2 regions of the Exiguobacterium sp. R-17 genome follow, and region 1 is predicted to be linked to the other one. Evidence: a T-box and tRNA genes for the amino acid it is inferred to sense, from the RefSeq annotation. Region 1 holds a T-box; the other holds one or more tRNA genes.
The links. The T-box of region 1 lies ahead of tyrS (tyrosine--tRNA ligase). A T-box ahead of a tRNA ligase gene usually reads a tRNA of that ligase, here a tRNA-Tyr.
Positions count from the first base shown of each region.

Region 2: it encodes a tRNA-Tyr, which carries the amino acid that the T-box ahead of tyrS (tyrosine--tRNA ligase) is inferred to sense. The anticodon was not compared.

Region 1 is NZ_CP184372.1:2,214,335-2,224,139, reverse strand. Features, by position in the region: gene acsA (acetate--CoA ligase) at 1-732, shown strand, start outside; gene ACN9MT_RS11765 (transglycosylase domain-containing protein) at 780-3,377, opposite strand; T-box leader at 3,526-3,733, shown strand; gene tyrS (tyrosine--tRNA ligase) at 3,789-5,036, shown strand; gene ACN9MT_RS11755 (biotin transporter BioY) at 5,081-5,608, opposite strand; gene rpsD (30S ribosomal protein S4) at 5,762-6,361, opposite strand; gene ACN9MT_RS11745 (GAF domain-containing protein) at 6,595-7,080, opposite strand; gene ezrA (septation ring formation regulator EzrA) at 7,303-9,009, shown strand; gene ACN9MT_RS11735 (amidohydrolase) at 9,077-9,805, shown strand, end outside.
Region 2 is NZ_CP184372.1:152,692-162,496, forward strand. Features, by position in the region: rRNA gene ACN9MT_RS00900 (23S ribosomal RNA) at 1-1,164, shown strand, start outside; rRNA gene rrf (5S ribosomal RNA) at 1,212-1,327, shown strand; tRNA gene ACN9MT_RS00910 (tRNA-Asn) at 1,339-1,413, shown strand; tRNA gene ACN9MT_RS00915 (tRNA-Glu) at 1,416-1,490, shown strand; tRNA gene ACN9MT_RS00920 (tRNA-Thr) at 1,504-1,576, shown strand; tRNA gene ACN9MT_RS00925 (tRNA-Tyr) at 1,615-1,698, shown strand; tRNA gene ACN9MT_RS00930 (tRNA-Lys) at 1,703-1,775, shown strand; tRNA gene ACN9MT_RS00935 (tRNA-Gly) at 1,782-1,853, shown strand; tRNA gene ACN9MT_RS00940 (tRNA-Ala) at 1,863-1,938, shown strand; gene rocF (arginase) at 2,150-3,058, shown strand; gene sigW (RNA polymerase sigma factor SigW) at 3,184-3,747, shown strand; gene ACN9MT_RS00955 (hypothetical protein) at 3,764-4,384, shown strand; gene cdaA (diadenylate cyclase CdaA) at 4,464-5,324, shown strand; gene ACN9MT_RS00965 (CdaR family protein) at 5,324-6,610, shown strand; gene glmM (phosphoglucosamine mutase) at 6,640-7,995, shown strand; gene glmS (glutamine--fructose-6-phosphate transaminase (isomerizing)) at 8,407-9,805, shown strand, end outside.

The DNA of each region.
Region 1 (9,805 bases):
GTGTTGTCTGTCGGAGAACCATTGAATCCAGAAGTTATTCGTTGGGGAAAAGAAGCATTTGACCAACGCATTCATGATACATGGTGGATGACAGAAACGGGCGCGATGATGATTTGTAACTACAAGTCGATGGACATTAAACCGGGATCGATGGGGAAACCAATTCCAGGAACCCAAGCTGCGATCATTGATGATCAAGGAAACGAGTTACCACCGTTCCGGATGGGTAACCTTGCCTTGAAAACACCGTGGCCATCGATGATGCGTCAAATTTGGAACAATCCACAAAAATATGAATCCTATTTCTTTAAAGGATGGTATGTGTCAGGCGATTCTGCCTATATGGACGATGAAGGCTATTTCTGGTTCCAGGGGCGTGTCGATGACGTCATCATGACGGCTGGAGAACGGGTCGGTCCGTTTGAAGTTGAAAGCCGTCTCGTTGAGCACCCAGCAGTCGCGGAAGCCGGAGTCATCGGGAAACCAGACCCGGTGCGAGGCGAAATCATTAAGGCATTCATTGCCTTACGTGATGGTTATGAGCCAACGGATGAATTAAAACAAGAAATCCAAGCATTCGTCAAGGAAGGTCTAGCTGCTCACGCGGCCCCAAGAGAAATTGATTTCCGAGATAAGTTGCCGAAGACACGAAGTGGTAAAATCATGCGCCGTGTCCTGAAAGCATGGGAGTTGAACTTGGAAACGGGCGATTTATCGACGATGGAGGATTGAACATGAAAAAAGGATGAATCACCGAAACAGGTGATTCATCCTTTTTGTTAGTTTTCAGAAGCAGCATCTTTTTTCTTTTCATCTTGTTTCTTTTGTTGCTCTTGCTGTTTCTTCGCATCTGCCTCTTTTTTCTTAGCGTCCGCTTCGGCTTTCTTTTTTGCATCGGCTTCAGCTTTTGCTTTTGCATCAGCTTCGGCTTTTGCGTCGGCTTTTGCTTTTGCATCCGCTTCGGCTTTTGCATCCGCTTCGGCTTTTGCTTTTGCATCGGCAGCACGTTTTGCGTCATCTGCTGCTTTTTTCTTTGCCTCAGCATCTGCTTTTTCTTTAGCTTGATCTTGTTGTTTTTGTTGATCTTCTTTTTTCTGTGCGTCTGCCTCTTTTTTCTTTTCTTCTACTTCTTTCTTTTTCTTCGCTTCGGCTTTTTTCTTTGCTTCTTCGGCTTTTTTCTTCTTATCTTCTTCTTTGAAGCGACCACTGTTTTGGAAGTCATTTGCTGTTACAGAAGATGGTTGCGTGAAGCGGGCGCCAGATTTGAAGTAACTGCTGTTCGCACCATACGATGCATTCGCCATCTGTGACCAGAGCGTTTGCGTACGTTGGTAGTACGTTGACGGACCGATGAGTGAGTTGTTCTGGTCGTGTCCTGTCCAGACGGCAAGGGTTACACCAGGAGTAGAACCAACAAGATAAGAGTCTTTGACATCGTTGGTCGTACCCGTCTTACCGGCCCAATCTCCCGGTACGTTCAATCTAGCTTTAGCGAACGTCGCTGTACCTTTCGTGAAGACACCACGCATCATATCAAGTGTCAGGTAAGCTGTTCGTGGTTCATAGATCCGTTTTTTCTTCGGTTTTGCTTTATAGATATCTTTTCCGTCTTTCGTGATTTTCGAGATGATGTACGGTTGGACGAATTCACCATAGTTGGCAAGTGTCGCGTAAGCACCTGCAAGTTCGACAGGTGTGATTTCCATCGTTCCGAGTGCCGCAGAAGGGGCATAACGGATCGCATCAGGTACTTCAACTCCCATATCGACGAGTTTTTGAATCGAATTCGACATGTTCATCTTCTCGTAAATCTTAACGGCCGGTACGTTCAATGATAGTTCTAATGCCGTACGAACCGTTACATTACCACGGTAACGTCCACCTTCGTTCTTGATCGGACGATCGCCAGGTTGACGTGGTACAGTCTGGTAGTAGTACTCTTCATCATTAACGGTAGACCCTGGTGTGATCAAGCGATTTTCAATCCCGTTCGAGTAAACGAGGATTGGTTTTGCCGTTGACCCGATTTGACGTTTGGCTTGGAATGCCCGGTTGAAATCGTCAGCTTTTCCATCCATATACCGTCCGCCGACGAATCCGAGGATACGTCCCGTTTCATTTTGAACCATGACTGCTGCTGTTTCTTCTGGATCCTGTTTCGAAACGCTTTTTTTCGTTTTTGGATCGACGACTTGTTTGTATTGCATGCTTCCTGGGAAGTTCGCACTGTTCTTCGCAGGTTGTTGCATCGCTTCATGAATTTTTTTATCAAGTGTCAAGTGAACTTTGTAGCCGCCTTGGCGCAGTGCAACAAGTGCTTGATCTTGATAGTTGGCACGCACTTCTGCCAGTTCAGACGGTTTCACTTCATCTTCTTTCACGCCATCTTGTTTCATCAGATACTTCGTCATGATTTTCGTCGCTTCACGTTCGGCTAAATCGTAGACATACGGATACGTATCACGAGAACGTTTTGATTGTTTCGCGAAATCTTTCGTAATATCATGCTTGATTGCTTTTTCGTACTGTTCCTTCGTGATGTTTTTTGCGACATACATCCGCTTCAATACTGTTTTCATCCGGTTGACGCTTGGCGTCAAGTCCTTTTTGACAACGCCACCTTGAAGGTAAGGGGTGTAGTAATAAGGGTTTTTAGGAATCCCAGCGAGAAAAGCTGCTTGTGGTAACGTCAGTTTTTTCGCGGATTTGTTGAAAACTCCTTGTGATGCAGCCTCGATCCCAGCGATGTTACGACCGAGTGAATTGCGACCGAATGAGACGACATTCAAGTACGCTTGTAAAATTTCATCTTTTGACATCGCGTTTTCAAGGCGCAATGCTAAAAGAATTTCTTTCGCTTTCCGTTCGAATGAGACTTCGTTCGTCAAGATTTGGTTTTTGATTAATTGTTGTGTTAGCGTACTTCCGCCTGTGCGCGACGCAGAATTCGTTAGTTCTTGTAGAACTGCTCGTAATGTCGCTTTTGGAACGACACCATCGTGTTGATAGAAGTCTACATCTTCCGTTGATAAAAGCGCATCGATCAAGTAAGGAGAAATCTTCTTGATATCGACAGGCTGACGTTCTTCATCTGTTGAGATGTTCGTCAGCTTTTCACCACTTCCCCAATAAATTTGGCTTGTGACGGCATAGCTGTTGACTTGTTGTTTCATCTCAGTCAATGGTGGTGCTTTTGTGTCCTTGACGAGCGAAGCGAAATAGCCGCCCGCTGCACCAACAGAAAAACTACCGACGAGTAAGACAGCTATGATGAGGAACAAAATGATGTTCCATGAAACATCATATGTGATATTTGACCAGTGCCGAACGGCTTTCGTCCGGGGATGATTCCAAAACTTGAACCAGTTCTCGCGCATAAATGATCTCCTTTGCATCTTAAACTTAGGTGTAAATTAATATTAAATCACAGATAGACGTATTATACCATAAATCTACTAATGAAATCGGACTTGACAGCGGATTCGCCTTCGACGTATCATGAAACCATCTTATTTTCGTATATTGCGCTAAACCATGATCGGAATATAGTAGTAAGTCACTCCCTGTGACAGAGACCTAGTGGTGCTGCGAACTAGGACACAGTGAACTTATGAATTACGCTTCCAGGAGTTTCTTGAGAAATCAAGCGGTCCGTCCCGTTATCGACGAACCAAGTGGTCCTTTTACACAAAAGGACAATTAGGGTGGTACCACGGAATATTCCGTCCCTTCGTTTTAGACGAAGGGACGGTTTTTTTTGTTAATAGTGAACTTTAGGAGGAGAAACAATGACGTTATTAGAGGATTTAGAATTTCGCGGGTTAATTAACCAAATGACAGATGAAGAAGGGCTGAAAACATTACTCGAGAATCCGACGACGCTTTACACAGGCTTCGATCCAACAGCAGATTCACTTCACATCGGACACTTGTTGCCGATTTTAGTCTTAAAACGATTCCAACAAGCGGGTCACCATGTCGTAGGTCTCGTTGGAGGGGCAACTGGGATGATTGGGGATCCGAGTGGTCGTGCAACGGAACGGTCATTGAACACATCGGATATCGTCGAAGAGTTCGCGAATCGGATTAAAGATCAACTGTCACGTTTCTTACCACTTGAAGGTGAAAACCCGGTCACGATCGCCAATAACTTAGACTGGACGAAAGATTTGACAATCATCGATTTCTTACGTGATATCGGAAAACACTTCCCGGTCAGCTACATGCTTGCGAAGGACTCTGTTGATTCACGTCTTCAAAACGGTATCTCATTCACTGAGTTCTCATACATGTTACTTCAATCGTTTGACTTCTTGAAACTTTACGAAGACAAAGGATGCCGTCTTCAAGTAGGAGGTAGTGATCAGTGGGGGAACATCACAGCAGGAATGGAGCTGATTCGTCGTGCTGGTCATGAAGAAAAAGCATTTGGATTGACAGTACCGCTCGTTACGAAAGCGGATGGTCAGAAATTCGGTAAGACAGCAGGTGGTGCGGTCTGGTTAGATGCTGATAAAACGTCACCGTACGAGTTCTACCAGTTCTGGTTCAATGTAGACGATCTCGACGTCATCAAGTTCTTGAAATACTTCACGTTCTTGACGCACGAAGAACTCGATGCACTTGCAGAAGAAGTCAAGGCAGCACCAGAGAAGCGCGTCGCACAACGTCGTCTTGCAGAAGAAATGACGGTTCTCGTCCACGGTGAAGAAGGTCTGACACAAGCACAACGTATTACGACGGCACTCTTTAGCGGAGATATTAAATCGTTGCAAGTCGAAGATATCGAAGATGCCTTCAAAGGCATGCCACGCTTTACACTCGGCGAATCAAACAACCTCGTCGACGTGCTCGTTGAGGCGAAGATTAGTCCGTCAAAACGTCAGGCACGTGAAGACGTCACGAACGGTGCGATCTACCTCAACGGAGAACGCGAGCAAGACTTAACGAAAGAAATCACTGAATCAGATGCAATCGGTCGCTTTACGATCGTACGTCGCGGAAAGAAAAAATACTTCGTCGTCGAGCATGCTTGATGATAAACGAAACGCTCCCTGCACATAGATGCAGAGAGCGTTTTTTAAGCTGTCCGGAATAAGCGAAGTGGCAACAAACGAACGGCGATCGTCGTGGCAATGACGGCCTTGATCGTATCCCATAGGATGAAGGGGTAGTTGATCGCAAAAGCATCTTTGAACGACAGATCGAGTACAGCCATCAGACCAAATGTTCCAAGCAAGTAGACTAAACCAAGTCCGAAGACGATCATCCCGATGAAGAGGGGGACGAAACGACGTGTTTTTTCAGCGATGAGACCGATGAAGAATCCGGCAATCGGAAAGGCGATCAAATACCCAACAGTTGGTCCGACGAATGGAGCAAGTCCACCTTTTCCGCCGAGAACAGGGAGACCAGCAGCTGCGAGCAATAAGAAGATCAAGACAGCAAGTCCACCGCGTTTTCCACCGAGAATGGCACTGACCGTCATGATTGCGAGCATCTGAAGTGTGATCGGAACGGCGCCGACCAGTTGGATCTGCGGCAAAGAGCTGACGGCTGCGATGATGGCAGCACCAAGGGCGATGAACGTTAAATCTCTTGTTTTCATGAATAAAGTCCTCTTTTCTATTTGTGTTAACTATGTATGTTTATAGGTTAACACAAATAAATAATTGGCGTCACTCTTTTTTTAAGACCAGGTATACATTTTCATGATATGTACAAAAAAAGCACCCACCGAAGTGAGTGCTGGAACAATCGATTAACGTGAGTAGTACTCGACGACGAGTTGTTCTTGGATTTGATCGTTCAATTCAGAACGCTCAGGAAGACGGACGAACGTTCCTTCGAGCTTCTCAGCATCGAAAGTAACGAAGTCTTTAGTTGCTGGAGCAACTTCGAGTGCTTCTTTGATAACGACAAAGTTCTTCGATTTTTCGCGAACTGAGATCGTTTGACCTGGTTTCACGCGGAACGACGGGATGTCGACGCGAGCGCCATCAACTTGGATGTGACCGTGGTTGACGAGCTGACGAGCAGCACGACGTGTACGAGCCATACCCATACGGTAAACGACGTTATCAAGACGTGTTTCAAGTAAGAACATGAAGTTCTCACCGTGAATACCAGGCATTTTGCCAGCATCGTTGAACATACGGTTGAATTGGCGTTCGTTTACTCCGTACATGTGACGAAGCGTTTGCTTCGCTTGAAGTTGAAGACCGTACTCAGACATTTTACGACGGCTGTTACCGTGTTGTCCTGGAGCGTACGGACGTTTTGCGATTTCTTTTCCTGTTTCAGTAAGTGAGATACCGAGACGACGTGAAAGTTTCCAAGCTGGACCTGTATAGCGAGCCATAATAAGACTCCTCCTTAGTGTTCGTTATTATTTGCATAAAAATAATAACGCCATCAAACCCACGTTACGCCCATTTCATGATGTGGCACCCTCGCTTGATAGCAAAGTTACACGATGCCCCTCCGGTTATTCACCGAGTCATGAAATGTGATACGTAAGCGGTTTGACCGCTATCGTTATCATTTCTGCACTTTTACAAGTATACGGTGTGGACAATCGACTGTCAATCAGAATTACAGATGACGAAGTAGTGTTGTACAGAATGCTTCTAAACCAGCTTGGTCGACTTCATCGAAACGGTTGAATTCTGGGCTGTCGATATCGAGGACGCCGATCGTTTGTCCGTCTTTGACGAGTGGAATGACGATTTCAGAATTCGATGCCGCGTCACATGCGATATGACCTGGGAATTGATGAACGTCTTCGATCCGTTGTGTCGTTTGTTCTGTTGCGGACGTTCCGCAAACACCACGACCGAATGGAATACGGACGCATGCTGGAAGTCCTTGGAATGGTCCGAGGACGAGTTGGTTTTGCTCGGTATCCGTCAAATAGAAGCCGACCCAGTTGATACGGTCGAGGAATTGGTTGAGTAACGCGCTCGCATTCGATAAGTTCGCGACTTGATTGTCTTCTCCCATTAATAACGCATCGAGTTGTTTTGACAGCATGTCATATTGTTTCGTCCGGTCACCTTCATATGTCTTTGTTTCGAACATAATAAAATTCCTCCCGTGAAAAGCGTATTTTTTTTAGTTTAACGAGTTTTCGTGTAGCTGACAAACAATTGATTTTTGGACAAAGGATTCAAAACAGCGGAAGAAATCAGGAAAAGCCTCTGTAAATCTATGCAAAACGGTTGCGCTATACTATTATAAGGATAAGATTATTGCGATTTAGAGAAAATCTAAAGTCGTACGACAGAGTGGAGGTCGTGACAAATGTGGGCATGGGTGATCGGAGTCATCGTCATCGTATTACTCGTCATGCTATTCAGCATGATCAGTCGAAAAAAATACTACACGAAAATCGATGAACTTGATATGCGCAAACAAGGCATCGTCAGTGCATCGATTCCAAAGGAGTTGCAGGACTTAAAGCAACTACCGATGGCGGGTGAGACGGAGACGAAGTTCAGCTCCTGGCATCAAGCGTGGGAAGAGTTGTTAACGGTCCACGTCGCCCAAATCGATGAAACCCTTTACCGAGCGGAAGAAGCGCTCGATAAATACCGGTTCATCGCCGTCAAGAATGACCTTGAAGTAACGGAACAATTGATTGCGGAACTCGAAGGATTGATCGATGAGATGCTCGTCGAGATGTCGACGTTCAAAACGAATCAATCGGTTCTAGCAGAGTTGAAAGCGCAAGGGGAAGCTGATTCTGGGCAAGTTCGGAAATCGTTATTGATCCAAGCGAACTCATTCGGTCCGGCGCTCGCGCGTCTGGAAGAACGAAGTGAACAAATCAACGCGCACTGGAATGAGATGTGTCAATACGAAGCTTCGGGTGAAGTGACGAAGGCTTACGAAACAAGCTTGTTGCTTGAGCAAGAAGTAGCGACGACGCGTCAGCTTGTTGAACTCGTGCCGAAACAATGGAAGATTCTCGCACATGAATTGCGTCAACGGATTGATCAGCTCGGAGCGGGTTATAAGGAAATGTCGTTAGATGGGTATCCGCTTGAACCACTCGGTCTTCAATCCGAGATCAAACGGTTCGAGGAACAACGTCTGAGCCTTTCTGAAAAAATCGAGATGCTTGAAGTCGATGGTTTAGAAGAAGCGATTCAACAGTTATCAGCCGACGTTGATCAAATGTATGATACGTTCCGTCGTGAAGTTGATGCACGTCATCAAGTGAAAAAAGAAAATCAATCCTTGAAACAAAAAGCATTACGGATGCGCGAACGGATTCATCAATTGGCGCAAGAGTTCAGTATCTTACGTGAAAAGTATGAAATCTCAGCAGATCTTGGAATTCACTACGAAACGATCCAGCGTGACGAAGAGCTACTGTTTGAAGCAGCAAAAGATCTCGATGAGTCGATTGCTGGGAAAATCATTCCGTTCAGTATGCTCGAAGATCAAATGCGCGATGCGATTCGCTTAGAGGAACAGTTGATGATTCAGTACGAACGCTTTACGGTCGAACTTCAAGCGCTTCGAAAAGAAGAGACAGAAGTGCGCGAACGGATCGTCGAATGGCGTCATCAGCTCTCGCAAACACGTCTTCGTCTGAAACGACTTGGATTACCGAACTTACCAACGGAAGTTGAAGAAGCACTACGTAATGCGAACCGTTCGCTACAGACGCTTGAGACACGGCTCGAAGAGTTACCGTTTAATGTCCGATCGATCGTTGCACAAAGTCAAGACGTCCAAGAAACGTTTAAACATGTGCAAGAACGGTTAGATACATTAGTGTTCGAAGTCACGTATGCCGAACGGCTCGTCCAGTATGCGAACCGATACCGTCGCCACGACAATGAGATACATATGTCGCTGACGATCGCGGAAACGAAGTTCTTAGCGGGAGACTATGAACGTACGATCGTCTTAGCGGAACGTGTCCTAAATGAATACGATCCGGACGCGATCGAACGCATTAAACGATCGTGTGCACCAGAGGAAACGTTGCACGTTTAAATCAGGATTGACAATTCAGGGTGACCGTCATGGTCACCCTATTTTTGTAAAAAGAGGAGTGAGTAGAATGGGAACACTATACGTAAACGGATTGATTCGAACGATGGCACATGAAGAGGACGTCCATTCAGCGATGTTCGTCGAGAAGACGCGGATCATCGCAATGGGGGAGGAAGGAAAACTACGTCGACGTTTCGGTAGACGTATTGATCAGATTCAAGACTTGAACGGAAAAGCTGTTTATCCAGCCTTCACAGACGCACATATTCATCTGATTGGTTACGGGGAAGCGATCAACCGTGTCGATGCCTCGCGTTATACGACGCTTGAAGCATTAGGACAAGCTTTCCTCAAGGCAGAACCAATCAATGGGATTCACGTGGCGGAAGGATATGACGAAACGAAACTTGACCGTGCGCCGACAAAAGCATGGCTGAATCAGTTGTTCCCGGACGCTCCTGCCTTATTAAAACGGACAGACCGGCATACCGCACTTGTCAACGATGTTTTATTCCAACAGCTCGGCTATAAAGCATCGACTGTCATCGATGGTGGAAAGATCGGCTTATCGGATAACGGCGAAGCTGACGGATTTTTGTACGATGCGGCGCTTGAACCTTTGTATGCGTTACAAGCTGGAAACTTAGAGCGAAACAAATCGTCACTCCGATCAGCAATCAAGAGTTTGTATCAATACGGCATCATTGCGGCACACACAGAAGATTTATCGTATCACGGAGATGTCGCGGAAATCCTCCAAGCATATAAAGAAGTGACAGAAGAGACAGGCTTCCAT
Region 2 (9,805 bases), 940 kb from region 1:
TCTACATGAGTAGAGCCGCAGTGAATAGGCCCAAACGACTGTTTAGCAAAAACACAGGTCTCTGCTAAATCGCAAGATGACGTATAGGGGCTGACGCCTGCCCGGTGCTGGAAGGTTAAGGGGATGGGTTAGCGCAAGCGAAGCTTTGAACCGAAGCCCCAGTAAACGGCGGCCGTAACTATAACGGTCCTAAGGTAGCGAAATTCCTTGTCGGGTAAGTTCCGACCCGCACGAAAGGCGTAACGATTTGGGCACTGTCTCAACGAGAGACCCGGTGAAATCATAGTACCTGTGAAGATGCAGGTTACCCGCGACAGGACGGAAAGACCCCATGGAGCTTTACTACAGCCTGATATTGAGGCTTTGTGCATGATGTACAGGATAGGCGGGAGACGTTGAGCCCGGAGCGCCAGCTTCGGAGGAGTCACCCTTGGGATACCGCCCTTCATGCATAGAGTCTCTAACTCGCAGCCGTCATCCGGCTGGAGGACCGTGTCAGGCGGGTAGTTTGACTGGGGCGGTCGCCTCCTAAACAGTAACGGAGGCGCCCAAAGGTTCCCTCAGAATGGTTGGAAATCATTCGTAGAGCGCAAAGGCAGAAGGGAGCTTGACTGCGAGACCTACAAGTCGAGCAGGGACGAAAGTCGGGCTTAGTGATCCGGTGGTTCCGCATGGAAGGGCCATCGCTCAACGGATAAAAGCTACCCTGGGGATAACAGGCTGATCTCCCCCAAGAGTCCACATCGACGGGGAGGTTTGGCACCTCGATGTCGGCTCATCGCATCCTGGGGCTGGAGTAGGTCCCAAGGGTTGGGCTGTTCGCCCATTAAAGCGGTACGCGAGCTGGGTTCAGAACGTCGTGAGACAGTTCGGTCCCTATCCGTCGTGGGCGCAGGAAATTTGAGGAGAGCTGTCCTTAGTACGAGAGGACCGGGATGGACGCACCGCTGGTGTACCAGTTGTTCCGCCAGGAGCATCGCTGGGTAGCTACGTGCGGACGGGATAAATGCTGAAAGCATCTAAGCATGAAGCCCCCTCCAAGATGAGATTTCCCTTTGAGTAATCAAGAAAGACCCCTCAGAGACGATGAGGTAGATAGGTCACGGGTGGAAGCATGGCGACATGTGGAGCTGAGTGATACTAATCGGTCGAGGCCTTGTTCTAGCAGATGCTTGTTGATGACTTCAGTTTTGAGGGCGCGAGCCCGATCGTCTGGTGACGATAGCCAAGTGGTCACACCCGTTCCCATGCCGAACACGGAAGTTAAGCACTTGAACGCCGAAAGTAGTTGGGGGCTTCCCCCTGTGAGGATAGGACGTTGCCAGGCATTTAATTTATTCCGCAATAGCTCAGTGGTAGAGCAACCGGCTGTTAACCGGTAGGTCGTAGGTTCAAATCCTACTTGCGGAGCCAATGGCCCGTTGGTCAAGCGGTTAAGACACCGCCCTTTCACGGCGGTAACACGGGTTCGAATCCCGTACGGGTCACCATTATACTTTTTGTGCCGGTGTAGCTCAGCTGGTAGAGCAACTGACTTGTAATCAGTAGGTCGCGGGTTCGACTCCTGTTGCCGGCACTGTTTTTTCTCAATTGTATAAGTTTCCTAGACAAACTGGGGGGGTAGCGAAGTGGCTAAACGCGGCGGACTGTAAATCCGCTCCCTCGGGTTCGGCGGTTCGAATCCGCCCCCCCCCACCATGTCGAGCCATTAGCTCAGTTGGTAGAGCATCTGACTTTTAATCAGAGGGTCGCAGGTTCGAATCCTGCATGGCTCATTTCTTGCGGAAGTAGTTCAGTGGTAGAATACGACCTTGCCAAGGTCGGGGTCGCGGGTTCGAATCCCGTCTTCCGCTTTTTCTTTTGGGGCCTTAGCTCAGCTGGGAGAGCGCCTGCCTTGCACGCAGGAGGTCAGCGGTTCGATCCCGCTAGGCTCCACCAATTTTATTTAAAGATCTTAAGCGAGTTTCGTTCGTCTTAAGTTTTTTTTATATGAAATGCCAAGCATAACCAGAGTACGTACGCAAGAACACCGTGATTCCCTTCACGGTGTTTTTTTGTATATTCATGCGTTTTTTTGTTGAGTTGAACCACTTGTTTGTTACCGCTTACAATATATGTAGAAGTGACTATGACATAGGGGGAATATCGTATGAACATCGCGTATATCAGCGTACCGTACCGTTATGGACAAGGAAAGCCGGGCACTGAACACGGACCTGCTGCTGTCGAAAAAGCGGGTCTACTAGCGACACTCGAAGCATGGGGACAAGAAGCAGTACGCTACGGGGAAGCGGCTGTCTTATCCGAGGATGCGGTCCGAGAAGAAGATCCAAAGCTAAAGCGTCTTGAAGGCGTCGTCCACACGACGAATGACTTGCATCTGATTGTTCGCGATGCGTTATCAGAGCAACGCTTTCCGTTGTTAGTTGGTGGTGATCACAGCATGGCGATCGGAACGATTGCGGGGTTACGTCAGACTGTACCACGTCTTGGCGTCATCTGGTTCGATGCACACGGTGACTTGAATACACCGGAAACATCACCGTCTGGCAACATCCACGGTATGCCGCTCGCTGTAGCCCTTGGGGAAGGACATCAGCGTTTAACGGAAGTAGGAGGAACAGACGTTAAATTGCAACCGGAACATCTCGTCTTCATCGGATTACGTGACGTTGATCCAGGCGAACAAGAACTGATTGATCGTCTTGGTATTCGTGTGTATGATATGGAAGCGATCCGAACACGGGGAATGGACGCGATCATGGAAGAAGCGATTGCCTATTTGAAGGAAACAACGGATGCGTTCTATCTTAGTTTCGATATGGATGGTCTCGATCCCTCACTCGTCGTCGGTACAGGAACACGTGTCGCCGATGGTATCTTCTTAGAAGATGCGAAGACTGTATTAAAGCATTGTGCGGTAGCAGAAGACTTCATTGCAGCTGAATTCGTTGAAGTGAATCCGTTACTTGAAGAAGGAAACGGAACAGCAGAACTTGCGAATGAACTGATCGGAGATCTACTTTTGGCAATGGAAACACATCGCTTAGTAAAATAATGGATGAAACTTGAACTCTTTTCATCGGGGTTCAAGTTTTTTTTGTTACAATTTAAAAGGAGATGAAACATTTATCGGTCGACTTCGTATAAGAGATTGACCGCATAGAGCGGGGGGTATTCAAAGTGGAAGAAACGACACTGCGCTTAATTGAGCGAGTGAAACAGGGAGACCGCGATGCTTTTGCGGCACTTGTTGATCTATATAAGGAAGGTGCCTTTCTTGTGGCTTTCCGCGTCTTGCGCGATCGAATGGAAGCGGAGGATGCGACACAAGAAGCCTTCATCCGTGTATTTACGAAGATTGATTCGTATAATGCACAATGGAAGTTCCGGACTTGGTTGTACCGAATCGTCACGAACGTATCGATTGACCGATTACGGAAAAAGAAACCTGACTATTCTCTTGATGCTGAGATGTCAGGTACTGAAGGACTGACATTGTATTCACAACTCGAGAGCAAGGACACCTTGCCGGAGGACCAAGTGGTCGATAACGAGCAACGAAGTGAAGTCGGGGATGCGATTGCAGCTTTACCAGAAAAATACCGCGTCCCACTCGTCCTGAAATATATAGAGGATCTTTCACTAAAGGAAATCAGTGAAATGATCGAATTACCTGTCGCTACTGTCAAAACTAGAATTCATCGTGGACGGGAAGCGCTGAAGAAGCATTTTGCCAAACGATGAGAAGGAGGAACTCACCATGTCACGAGAGCATGTACATGAACGGATTCAGGATTATTTAGATCAAAACCAACCACCTGAGGAATTCGAGCGATTGGAAGCAGAGTTACGGGAAGCGGACGCGATGGACGAGTTCGAAGAGTATCGGCTCCTTGATGCTCGGCTGCGTCAACTTCCAGCGCCTAAATTATCGGCAGATTTTACATCCCGCGTGCTGGCACAATTGCCCGACCAGGTGGATACGCCGAGCGCTGCCTTACTGCACCAACCGCAACCGTCCCGTTTTGGAGGGAAGATGAAGCAATACCCATTGCTCGCGGCAGCGGCTGTTTTCTTACTCTTGTCGGTCGGTAGCCTTGGTGGTTATATGGCACAGGAAGAACATGACTTATCTTATACGAATGCACCAGGCATCGTCGCTCAAAATGGTGAGGTCGTCGTGCCAAAAGGCGTCACGGTCGATCAAGATCTCTATGTTGAGGGCGGGAACGTCCGAATCGAAGGGAAAGTTAATGGCGACGTCATGACCGTTGACGGGAAAGCTTACACGGCGAGTGCCGGTAGCGTGACCGGAGAAATCAAGGAAATTGATCAATTATTCGAACGCGTTTGGTACGGAATCAAACGTCTATTTCAATAATCAGATGGGACGAGTCGAACTCGTCCCTTTGTGCTATAATGGAAACTGTTTAAATCAGATGAGTTAGGGGGCACGGTTGGTGAATTACTTCAGCTGGCAACCACTTCAATTTCAATTGTTGAAACTGGGAGAAAACGTACATTGGTACGATTATATTAATGATGTGATTGATATCGCGGTTGTGACGTTCGTTATTTACCGTCTCATGATCATCGTCAAAGGAACAAAAGCGGTCCAGCTCATTAAAGGGATTTCGGTCATTTTGATCAGTTGGTTCCTGAGTGGCTTTTTTGGACTCAAAACACTTCAATTCTTACTCAATCAAATTATCACCTATGGGTTACTGGGGATCATCATCATCTTCCAACCCGAACTCCGGCGTGGACTGGAACATTTAGGACGAACGAGTAAATTCTTCTCACGTAGTGCGATCAGTGATGAAGATGAACAAGTTCGAATCGTCGATGCGCTCGTATCGTCTGCCCAGTACATGTCAAAACGCCGTATCGGGGCACTCGTGACGATTGAACGTGAGACAGGACTGAGTGAATACGTAGAGACGGGCATTCCGCTTGGTTCACAAATCACGAGTCAGTTGCTGATCAACTTATTCATTCCGAATACACCATTACATGATGGTGCCGTCATCGTCCAGCAAGGCAAGTTAGCAGCCGCCGCTTGTTACTTACCGTTGTCAGAAAGTGCACATATCTCAAAAGAGCTTGGAACACGTCACCGCGCTGCAATCGGTGTCAGTGAAGTAACGGATAGTGTTACGCTCGTCGTCTCGGAAGAAACGGGTGGTGTCTCACTCGCCATCAATGGACGTCTGTACCGGGAACTCGATGAAGAATCCTTACGGACGAAGTTGCTTGAGACGATCGTTAAGGTCGAACAGACGAATACTTCCTTCTTGAACTGGATGGGGGCGAAAAAATAATGTTCGAAAAATGGTTCAATGAACGATGGTTTTTACGCATTGTTGCGGTCGTCTTAGCCGTCATGTTGTATTTGATGGTGGCAGGTTCGAATACGACAGGAAAGAGTGACGCCGCTAGTCTGTTGCCGATCGCAGGTCAAGGTTCGACGAAATTTGACGTGCCGGTCACGGTCCAGTATGATGAATCGCAGTGGGTCGCCTATAATATTCCAAATACGATGGAGGTAACCGTTAAAGGTCCATCGAGTAGCTTGACGATGCTTCGGCTTGTTCAGGATTTTGGGTTATCGATTGATTTAAAAGGACTTGACCCTGGCTATCATCGTGTCCGTGTCACAGCAACTGGCTTCGGAAAAGATGTCGAGGTGACGCCAAAACAGGAGACGATTGAAGTCTTCCTCGATAAGAAGATTACAAAGGAAGTACCGGTACAAGTCGCCTTACTCAATAAAAACAAAATCGCTGAAGGATATGTCGCTGGGGAAGCGCAACCGAATCAACAAACCGTTGAAGTTACGGGAGGCGCAGAGAAGTTACAGGCGATTTCAGCGATCCAAGTACCGATCGATGTAACTGGTCGGGCAGAGACGTTCAAAGAGACGTTCAATGCCAAAGCGACTGATGCGAACGGGAATACGATCAATGCATCTTATCAACCGGAGCAACTAGAAATCACAGTACCGATCTATAAGGAAAGTAAGACGGTACCGATCAATGTGCAGACAAAAGATGACGTCAAAAAAGGATATACCGTCGTCAAGATCGTTCCCGTTACGACGGAAGCTCGTCTATATGGAACAAAAGAAGAGTTAGAGCGTATCGGTTCTGTTGATACGGAAGCAGTCTCGCTCAAAGGATTGACGAAGACGACAGAAAAAACCGTCAAACTTGTTGAACCGGAAAATGCGACAGCGATGGATCCGACACAGGTCACCGTCAATATCGTTGTCGAAAAGGAAAATGCGAAGTCGACGACGGAAACCGTCGAGGATCGAGCGGAGAAAACAATTCCCGGTGTGACGGTCACGTTAAATGGGTTTGATGAATCGAAGTATACGATTGATTACAACCAAACGATTGATGTCGTTGTCCGTGGGAAAGAATCTGATTTAGCATCGATCGATGCGACGGATATCAAAGCGGTCATCGATGTGACGGGACTAAAAGAAGGAACGCACGGATTGCCGATTTCGTATCAGACGTCAAAAGCCTTTGATGTCCTGCGTCCGGATAATATGGATGTCACGCTAAAAGCTGTTCCGAGGACATCCGTTCCGACCAATTAAAACAAATTAGTGAAATGAGGAAATAACACATGGGTAAGTATTTTGGAACTGACGGCGTACGCGGCGTCGCAAACGTAGAATTGACACCGGAACTAGCATATCGCCTCGGTCGAACAGGTGGTTACGTGTTGACGAAACACGAAAGCACACGACCAAAAGTCTTGATTGGACGCGATACACGTGTTTCTGGTCAAATGCTTGAGAACGCACTCATCGCTGGTCTTTTATCAATCGGTGCAGAAGTCATGCGTCTTGGTGTCATCTCGACACCGGGTGTCGCTTATCTGACAAAAACGATGGATGCCACAGCGGGAGTCATGATTTCTGCATCGCACAATCCAGTTGAAGATAACGGAATCAAGTTCTTCGGTTCAGATGGCTTCAAGCTCGATGACGCAACTGAGCTTGAAATCGAAGCATTGCTCGATGAAGCAGAAGATACATTACCACGTCCAGCTGGAAAAGAGCTCGGTTTCGTTCACGATTACTACGAAGGTGCACAAAAATATCTTCATATGCTTCGCCAGACATCGGATGAAGATTTCTCAGGCATCCATGTCGCGATCGACGGCGCACACGGTGCGACGTCAAGCCTCGCACCACGTCTATTCGGTGACTTGGAAGCAGAAGTATCGACGATCGGTACAACTCCGAACGGACTCAACATCAATGATGGTGTCGGTTCGACACACCCAGAACATCTCGCTGCCTTCGTTAAGGAAAAAGGCGCAGATGTTGGTTTATCGTTTGATGGAGACGGCGACCGCTTGATTGCAGTCGATGAGAACGGTGATATCGTCGATGGCGATAAAATCATGTTCATTTGCGGAAAATACTTGAATGAACTTGGGCGTCTGAAAGACAACACGATCGTTGCAACGGTCATGAGTAACCTCGGCTTCCATAAAACTGTTGAAGAAAACGGGATGACGGCACTTCAGACAGCAGTCGGTGACCGTTATGTCGTCGAAGAAATGCGTAAGAACGACTACACGCTCGGTGGTGAACAGTCGGGGCATATCATCTTCATGGATTACTCAACGACAGGGGACGGCATGTTGTCAGGCGTCCAGTTGTTGCAAATCATGAAAGCGACAGGGAAAAAGTTATCGGAACTCGCAGCTGAGATGCCGATCTTCCCACAACGTCTCGTTAACATCCGTGTCTCAGACAAAAATGGTGCAATGAGCGGTCCTGCCGTGCAAGCGATCATTGCAGAAGTCGAAGCAGAGATGGCAGGCAACGGACGTATTCTCGTTCGTGCGTCAGGAACAGAACCACTCGTTCGTGTCATGGCAGAAGCCCCGACACAAGAAGCGTGTGATGCATACGTCGAGCGGATCGCGAACGTCGTTCGTGAGAACTACGCGTTACAAGAAAACTAAGCAGCCCGAAGCAGAGCGATTGCTCTGCTTCTTTTTTACAATTATTTTAGAAAAACAAATTGATATTTTTACAAAAAATAGGGATTATGCGTATTGAATAGAAAAATATCGGGAATAGTTACAAATACGTTACCTTTCTTGCTTTTTCAGATTAAAGTTCGTATGATGGTGAAGTCGGACAGAAACGGGGTCGGACAGAAACAAGAAGCGCCAGGGCTTTCTCCGTAGGACGAAAGCTGACGAGGTGGAGGTTTATCGAATGATTCGGCGGATGCCTCCCGGTACCAGATCCATACCGTAAATCGTTCTGAAATCGTCCAAGTGATTGGGCGGACAAACAGACCGATCGGGATCCTCTCAACAAGAGCCGTTTCCTCTTCAGGGAAATACTTGTAAATGGAGAGATGTAACATGTGCGGAATCGTAGGTATGATTGGACAGGTCAACACGAAAGAAATTTTATTAAAAGGTCTCGAGAAGCTCGAGTACCGCGGCTATGACTCGGCAGGTCTTGCGTTCGTCAACGACGGCGTCCAAGTCCACAAAGAAGTAGGCCGGATTGCTGCGCTACGCGAAGTCGTTCCTGCAGATGCAGACGGCACAGTCGGAATCGGACACACACGCTGGGCGACACACGGTGTCCCAAGCGTACCAAACGCGCACCCGCACCAAAGTGCGTCAACACGTTTCACACTCGTGCACAACGGTGTCATCGAGAACGATGAGCAGTTGAAGGCAGAATTGAATGTCGATCTCCTCAGCGACACGGATACAGAAGTCATCGTTCAGATGATCGAAAAGAACTTCAACGAGACAGGTGATGTCGCGGAAGCATTCCGTCAAACACTCCGCGTCTTGCACGGTTCGTATGCCCTCGCATTGATCGATGCTGAAAATCCAGACGTTTTGTACATTGCGAAAAACAAATCACCACTTCTCGTTGGTCTCGGTGACGGGACGTTCAACGTCGTCGCATCAGACGCAATGGCAATGTTACAAGTAACGGATCAATTCGTTGAGCTGCATGACGGTGAGATGATCATCTTGACGCGTGATAGCGTTACGATTCAAGATCTCGACGGTAACGTTCAAGAGCGTGAAGCATATACGGCTGAAATCGATGCATCAGATATCGAAAAAGGAACGTATGCGCACTACATGCTCAAAGAGATGGATGAGCAACCAGCTGTCATCCGGAACATCGTTCAACAATATCAAAATGAAGCAGGCGACATCACACTCGACCAATCGGTCCGTGATCTCGTACTCGGTCGTGACCGTGTCTACATCATCGGTTGCGGAACAAGCTATCATGCTGGTTTGATTGGGAAACAGTTGATTGAACAAATCGCAGGCATCCCGACAGAAGTGCACATCTCTTCTGAGTTCGGATACAACATGCCATTATTGACAGAGAAACCACTCTTCCTCTTCCTTTCACAATCAGGTGAAACAGCGGATAGCCGTGCGGTTCTCGTTGAAGCGAAGAAACTTGGTCACCCGGCACTGACGATCACGAACGTTCCAGGATCAACATTGTCACGTGAGGCGAACGCAACGTTGTTGCTCCACGCGGGTCCAGAAATCGCCGTTGCTTCAACAAAAGCGTATACAGCTCAAATCGCTGTCCTCGCTGTTCTTGCGTTTGACCTCGCTCAAGCGAAAGGGGTTGCTGTCAACTTCGATCTCATGAAGGAACTCGGTAAAATCTCAAGTGCGATGGAATCGGTCATGTCTCAAAAAGATCGTTTCCAAGAAATCGCGACAGAGTACTTGTCTGAATCACGTAACGCGTTCTTCATCGGTCGCG